DNA from 3 places in the Peribacillus sp. NPDC096448 genome. Region 1 is predicted to be linked to each of the others. Evidence: riboswitches for the same ligand, from Rfam matches in the RefSeq annotation. Region 1 holds a riboswitch; each other region holds the start of a gene.
What was found. A riboswitch is a leader RNA that binds a small molecule or an ion and turns the genes downstream of it on or off. The one in region 1 is predicted to bind cobalamin.
Positions count from the first base shown of each region.

Region 2: linked by a shared signal. The riboswitch ahead of ACIQ0C_RS17070 (ribonucleoside-diphosphate reductase subunit alpha) and the one ahead of nikA (nickel ABC transporter substrate-binding protein) in region 1 are both predicted to bind cobalamin.
Region 3: linked by a shared signal. The riboswitch ahead of ACIQ0C_RS14860 (ABC transporter substrate-binding protein) and the one ahead of nikA (nickel ABC transporter substrate-binding protein) in region 1 are both predicted to bind cobalamin.

Region 1 covers NZ_JBIWEU010000023.1:27,210-29,480, forward strand. The annotation lists gene nikA (nickel ABC transporter substrate-binding protein) at 1-1,023, opposite strand, end outside; cobalamin riboswitch at 1,177-1,365, opposite strand; partial or broken gene ACIQ0C_RS24115 (translocation protein TolB) at 2,150-2,271, opposite strand, start outside.
Region 2 covers NZ_JBIWEU010000010.1:581-2,851, reverse strand. The annotation lists gene ACIQ0C_RS17070 (ribonucleoside-diphosphate reductase subunit alpha) at 1-1,070, opposite strand, end outside; cobalamin riboswitch at 1,212-1,392, opposite strand; gene ACIQ0C_RS17065 (manganese-dependent inorganic pyrophosphatase) at 1,686-2,271, shown strand, end outside.
Region 3 covers NZ_JBIWEU010000008.1:66,781-69,051, forward strand. The annotation lists gene ACIQ0C_RS14855 (polysaccharide deacetylase family protein) at 1-504, shown strand, start outside; cobalamin riboswitch at 611-785, shown strand; gene ACIQ0C_RS14860 (ABC transporter substrate-binding protein) at 965-1,930, shown strand; gene ACIQ0C_RS14865 (FecCD family ABC transporter permease) at 1,893-2,271, shown strand, end outside.

The sequences.
Region 1 (2,271 bases):
TGTGTAATCCAAAACAGGTGGAAATAAAGTATTAGCCTTTTCTTCCATACCATAAAAAATATTATCGATAACAGCCTGTTTATTAAACGCATGGTTAAGAGCTAACCGAACTTTACGATCTTTAGTAGCTTCGTTATTTGTGTTAAAAAGCAGCGTTCTTGTAGCAGTAGGTTCTGACAATTTGGTTTTATATTTTCCAGAGTTCTTCAAGAATTGGAATGAATCTTGGCTGATGACCCCGTTACCAAAAATAAAATCAAGTTCCTTTTTCTCAAAAGCTAATACTCTAGACTCGCCGTCAGTAATAACTTTAACAACCACCTTATCTACTTTAGGTTTAGAACCCCAATAATGTTCGTTTCTTTTGAATACAGCAAACTCATTTTTCTTATATTCGCTCAATACCCACGGACCTGTACCTATCGGAGATTTGAGTCCATCCTTAAATGTATTTTGACTGTCCGGAAAAGCAGCTTCTCCTACAAATCTCAAAGGTCTAACATAAGTTAGTTCTTGAAGAGTTGGATAGTACGAGTTATGCAAAGTAAGTTTAAATGTATATTCACCCACTACTTCTGTACCTTTAATTTGGTTAATTAATTCCACCCATTCATGTTGTTTGCGGTTATCTAAAATAGTATCAAAGTTTTTCTTAACGATTTTAGCATTAAATGGCGAACCATCAGAAAACTTAACATCTTTTCTGAGGTGAAATACATATTCTTTTCCATCTTTCGATATATCCCAACTCTCCGCCAGCCAAGGCTGAATTTCCCCACCTTCACCGTAATAAACAAGAGATTCATATACCATCGCTTGAGAAAAAAATTCATTTGGAAAATACGTGTGTGGATTTAAATTACCGATATCTCTAGGCCAAGAAAACGCAACAATTTTTGGTTGATCTTTATCTGATACATTTTTTTGATCTTTTGTTGTGTTGTTGCAACCAGTAACAAAGATTGTAAATATTACTAGCAGTCCAACAAAAGAACGGAATAAATTAGACTTCTTTAAAAACATGCGTTCTCACCTTCAATTATAGAATTTAACTATTTGAAAAATATGAAATACAAAAAAAACATTTCCTACCAGAATTTATCAGGTCAGAAATGCCTATAGTTCAAGAAATTTGTCTTCTAGCACTCTAACACCTCCCTATCTCCCGTAGGTTTAACAGCATCTCTAGAACGGGCAGGTCTTCTGACTTAGGCTCATCATCTCTATGCGTCTTCCCAGATATTATCCAGTGACATTTTCACATAGGACTCACCCTTACAGCGGCGGGACCGTGCCGGATTTTGCACCGGCTTCCCTTTTAAGTATTTGCAATTAAACAAATACACCCATTCCAATAAAATATGAAATTTTCCCTTATCTTCATAATAAAATTTAGAACTTGTCTATTCTAAAATTAGTCAGTTGAAACTATTTGTAAACCATTACATTTTATTAGTTTCATCTCTAAGTAATTTTTGATAAATCCAGCTACTAATCCTAGCTATAAACGAAATACAGTAAGTAAGAAGGAATTTATACATGTTCTCTCAAAAATCTAACAAATATATAACATTCTCCTACATTTGTTTGTTTAACGATTGCTACTCTCTTGAAATGGAATATTTACTTTTTAAAAATGAAATGAAAAAAAGTTTACCTATTACAAATTATATTCGTTATTGCAAATTTATGCTATATCAAATTAAGATCCTAATGTTTTTGAAGGTGGAAACATACATAAGACTACTTTCAGGAAGTACTCATAGCAAAGACCCCATTGGCGCTCAAGGGGTTACACGTCGCCTATTTTTTTGGGGTGCAGTTCAACGTTAAGGAATCGACTATTTTTACTTTTCATTATTCTATCAACAAGATTGTGACGGACTTCACTTAAACTACCATGAAAATAAGTTTCTTTAAAAATGAAAGATGACAATACTTAAGAAGACCCTGCTCAATCGTTTAAAAAAAGAGGAGAGCGTTAATTAATTAGTCTATGGATTAGGGTTGACTGGATTAAGGTCAGTATTAGTATTAACACTGCCTAACCATTTTCATTCTTTGCGATTCATGGATGGCTAACGGGTCGTTAGCACTATAAGAGTAAAAACCATACCAGATCGAGGTCTACAAATTCTTTAGGTGTTTATGCCTTTTGTTGTTTAGATGTTGGGGTTTCGGCAATCGTCATCTTCTTGTTTTCAACGAAAAATCTTCCTTTATAGGCCAATTGATTGGCTAGAGGAGCCCACTTATACCAGTCTTTAAACC
Region 2 (2,271 bases), on a different contig from region 1:
TCGCGTACAGCCTCCATGAATAAATCGGGAATGCAAACACCTGTAAAAATGTCATGGGCTTTTAATCTGTCATCCCCGTTTTGTGTCTTCAAATCGAGGAAGCTCATGATATCTTTATGCCAGGCATCCAAGTAAATCGCGATGGCACCTTTACGTTGACCCAATTGATCGACACTTACAGCTGTCTGGTTGAATAGTCGAATCCAGGGCGTCGTACCGGAACTGTTTCCAGAGAAACCCCGGATATCAGAACCAAGTGAGCGGACCTTACCAACGTAAAGGCCGACACCGCCGCCGAATTTAGATACTTTTGCCGCATCGTAGTTTGATAGGTAAATTCCGTCAATGGAATCTTCAATTGCGTCGATAAAGCAAGAGCTTAACTGCCCATGTGTTTTACCTGCATTGGAGAGTGTAGGAGTCGCAACGGTCATATAAAGGTTGGACATGGCCCAGTATGCTTCTTTTATAAGTTGCAGGCGATGCTCCGTTTTTTCCATTCGCATGATTTCCATTGCGATGATCATGAAACGTTCTTGTGGAAGTTCGTAGACCTTGTCCTTTTTTGGGCGGGCTAGATAGCGGTCGTTCAATAAGTAGATGCCTATGTAAGAGAATAATTTATCTTTTTCCGGGTCGATCACCGAACCCAATTCCTCAATTTCCGCTTTCGTATATGAAGATAGCAGTTCTGGTTTATAAATGGGATAACGCTGACCTTCCGAAAGCTGGGAAAGTTCCGTGATCAGCTCATAGAATGGGCCATAACTCTTGCCTTCATAACCTCGATTGGCTTGTGCATCCCTATACATTGTATTCAACAGTTCTGCTGCAGCAACGAACGTCCAATCCGGAGCATCGATATCCACACCTTCAAGAGCGAGCTGAATCAGTTTTTTTGATGCCTGTTCTTCGGTTGAGTCACTTTTGCGATCAAGCCATTTTGTAAAACGCTTTTTGAACTTTTCCATATCGAGACGGCCTTCGAATTCCTTCGATAACGTCTCAAGCTGGATGGATTTCGTTTCTGTGTCATTTTCACTTATGGTAGAGTTATATGTTTGAGTCATTAATAATCCTCCTTGGTAACTTCCGCTAAAATAAAAAAAAACCGCCCAAAGAATTGAGGCGGATCAAACGATAGAATAAAAGAGCCATGAAAAAATGGCCGTTATACTATCGTTTCATCATCTCAATCCCCGAAGAATAAGAAACGTGAAAAATTCAAGGCAGGTCTCCTGACTCATGATCATCCTACTTTGAGTCCTTCCCGTATAAAGAGCTATACAGTGGTTTTCTCATTTCGTCACATTTACAGTTGCGGGGACAGTTCCGGGTTTGCACCGGATTCCCTTTTCAGCCATCACTGGCACCTTGGATTATAATAAATTCTATATATAGTTATTGGTATTGTTTATGTAATCAATATCTAGTATTTCTGCTTATATTATCGTAAGCCATATACGATGATAATTCAACTAATATATTTGAAAAAAACCAACCCTTATCTATTGACAAAGTGATGGCAGAGAGTCAAGGAATGAAAGATTTTATTGGGGAAAGGATAATTCAAGCGCTGATTTTACGGGATTTTGTGTTAAAATAAAGTGTCTAGTAAAGGTGGCTCTCCCTTATTGCGGTGAGGGGATTCGCGGAAAAATATTTATGAAAAAGGGGATAAAATCTTGGAAAAAGTATTAGTTTTTGGACATAAAAACCCGGATACAGACACAATCTGTTCGGCAATCGCTTATGCGGATCTGAAAAAGCAGTTAGGTATCAACGCTGAACCAGTTCGTCTGGGTGAAGTGAATGGTGAAACTCAATATGCATTGGACCAATTCAAATTCGACGCTCCCCGTCTTGTGGAAAAAGTTGCAGGGGAAGCTGACGGCGTAATCCTGGTCGATCATAACGAACGCCAGCAAAGTGCTGAAGATATTGACCAAGTCCGTGTGCTGGAAGTTATCGACCATCACCGTATCGCTAACTTTGAAACAAGCGATCCTTTATATTACCGTGCGGAACCAGTTGGCTGTACGGCAACCATTTTAAATAAAATTTATAAAGAAAACGGCATTGAAGTTCCTAAAGCAATCGCAGGTCTTATGCTGTCTGCCATCATTTCCGATTCTTTATTGTTCAAATCACCGACTTGCACGGAGCAAGACGTTGCAGCAGCAATGGAATTGGCTGCCATTGCGGGAGTTGACGCCGAAACATATGGCTTGGAAATGTTGAAGGCGGGAGCTGACTTGAGCGATAAAACGA
Region 3 (2,271 bases), on a different contig from region 1:
CTCTTCTTAACCGGGAATCGGATGCCAAGTGAGAAGTGTGTCTGGCTTACTTTTGATGATGGCTATTCAGATAACTACACGGAGGCTTTCCCGATATTAAAAGAAAATGATATGAAATCAAATGTCTTCATGATCGGGAAGTCCGTTGATAAAGGTCATCACCTGACTGAAAATCAAATGTTGGAGATGAGCAAGGGTGGGATTTCGATCGAAAGCCATACCATCAACCATTTGGAACTGAACCGCATGACGGCAGAGCAGCAAGAAGCGGAAATGGTTCAGTCGAAGGAGTTAATCGACCATATCCCCGACCAGGACACGACAGTGCTTTCCTATCCGGTTGCCCTGTATAACGAAGAGAGTCTCAGGCGATCAGAAGAAGCTGATACAAGATGGCAGTCACTACCGAACATGGGGGGCTTCAAGGGACCGAGGGATGCGTGCCCTGCATCGAGTTCGGATTTCACCCGGGTTATCAGTCGATGGGTTTGCGTCACTGATTGAAAATGCGTCAAAGCATTGAAGGTGGAAGGGTCATTTCGTATTCGTTCAGAAAAATCATATAATAATCGATTCTTACATGGTGTATAATGAAGGCAGTGAAAATTATATACATATGAACGATTTTGGTGTCTTAATGACTTAAAAGGGAAGTTGGTGAAATGCCAGCGCGGTCCCGCCACTGTATATGGGAGCTGACGGCTGTGTACCACTGTATGAGATATGGGAAGGTACCGTTGACGATGACCATGAGCCAGGAGACCTGCCAGAATTCGTACACCTGTAACCTACGCGGATGGGAAGGTGTGTGGCAGACCCTAAGAAAGAGTCCGTATTGATTATTGTTGCCATGCAAGCATCTTCCGTTTAACGGGAGGTGCTTTTCGTTTTGGGGGCATCTTTCAGGATTACGTTTTCTTTATTAGGTGGAAGAAATTAAATGAAAAGATTGTGGGGAATGAAAATGAAGAAGATTTTTGGTCTGATATTGTTGATGTTGCTTGTTGCAGGCATGATGGTCGGCTGCAGTGACACTACTGATGAAGGAAAAGAAAAGCAGCAAACGAACCATGCTCAACACAAAGCTTTCCCGATTACGATTAAAGATGCAACTGGGGAAAAAGTAACGATAGAACAAAAGCCGAAGAAAATCGTTTCGTTGATACCAAGTAATACGGAAGTGGTCTTTGCACTTGGTTTGGGAAAAAAGGTCGTTGGTGTTTCCGACAATGATAACTACCCGGAAGAAACGAAAGAAATTGAAAAAGTTGGCGGAATGGAAATGAACACGGAGCTGATTGTCTCGATGAAGCCTGACCTTGTTCTTGCGCATGCATCAAGTGCCCATAATTCAAATGAGGGTTTACAGCAGCTTAAGGATGCTGGAATAGATGTTCTCGTAGTCAATGATGCACAAAGCTTTGACCAAGTCTATGAGTCTATTGAAATGATTGGACAGGCAACGGGAGAACATGATAAGGCAAATGAAATCGTTGCGGATATGAAAACGAAGCTCAAGGATATCCAGGAAAAAGCCAAATCCGTAAAGGAAGAGGATAGGAAGACCGTTTTAGTGGAAGTTTCGCCTTCACCAGAAATATTCACACCTGGAAAAAATACTTTCATGAATGAGATGCTTCATATTATTTCAGCGGATAATGCTGCTGCTGAATTGGACGGTTGGGCAAAAATTGATGAAGAGTCGATGATTGCTGCAAATCCTGATGTCATCATTACAACGTATGGTTATTATACGAAAGATTCAGTAAGTGAAGTGACGGGCCGAAAAGGATGGCAAGACGTAAATGCTGTTAAAAATGGCCAAGTTTTTGATGTCCATTCTGACTTGGTGACCCGTTCCGGTCCGCGCTTAATAGAGGGAGTAGAGGAACTTGCCAAATCAGTCTATCCGAACCAATTTGACAACTAAATGGACGTTTGCTTATTTGATTGCGTTGTTCATTTTGTTATTCGCAATGACGATAGGCATTTCCTTTGGTTCGGTGTCAGTACCGATTTCCGTACTTTTACAAATAATCGGCAAGGAGATTTTCCACTTGCCGATTTCTGCCGATCCGGATGTGATGCTGACGAATATCGTGATGAACATCCGCTTGCCGCGTGTATTGCTTGCGGGTTTGGTTGGGGCATCACTTGCGATTGCGGGTGCGGCTTTTCAGGGACTGCTCCGGAACCCGCTCGCTGATCCTTACACATTAGGTATTTCATCAGGAGCATCGGTCGGCGCCGTATTGACAATATTCTTGAATA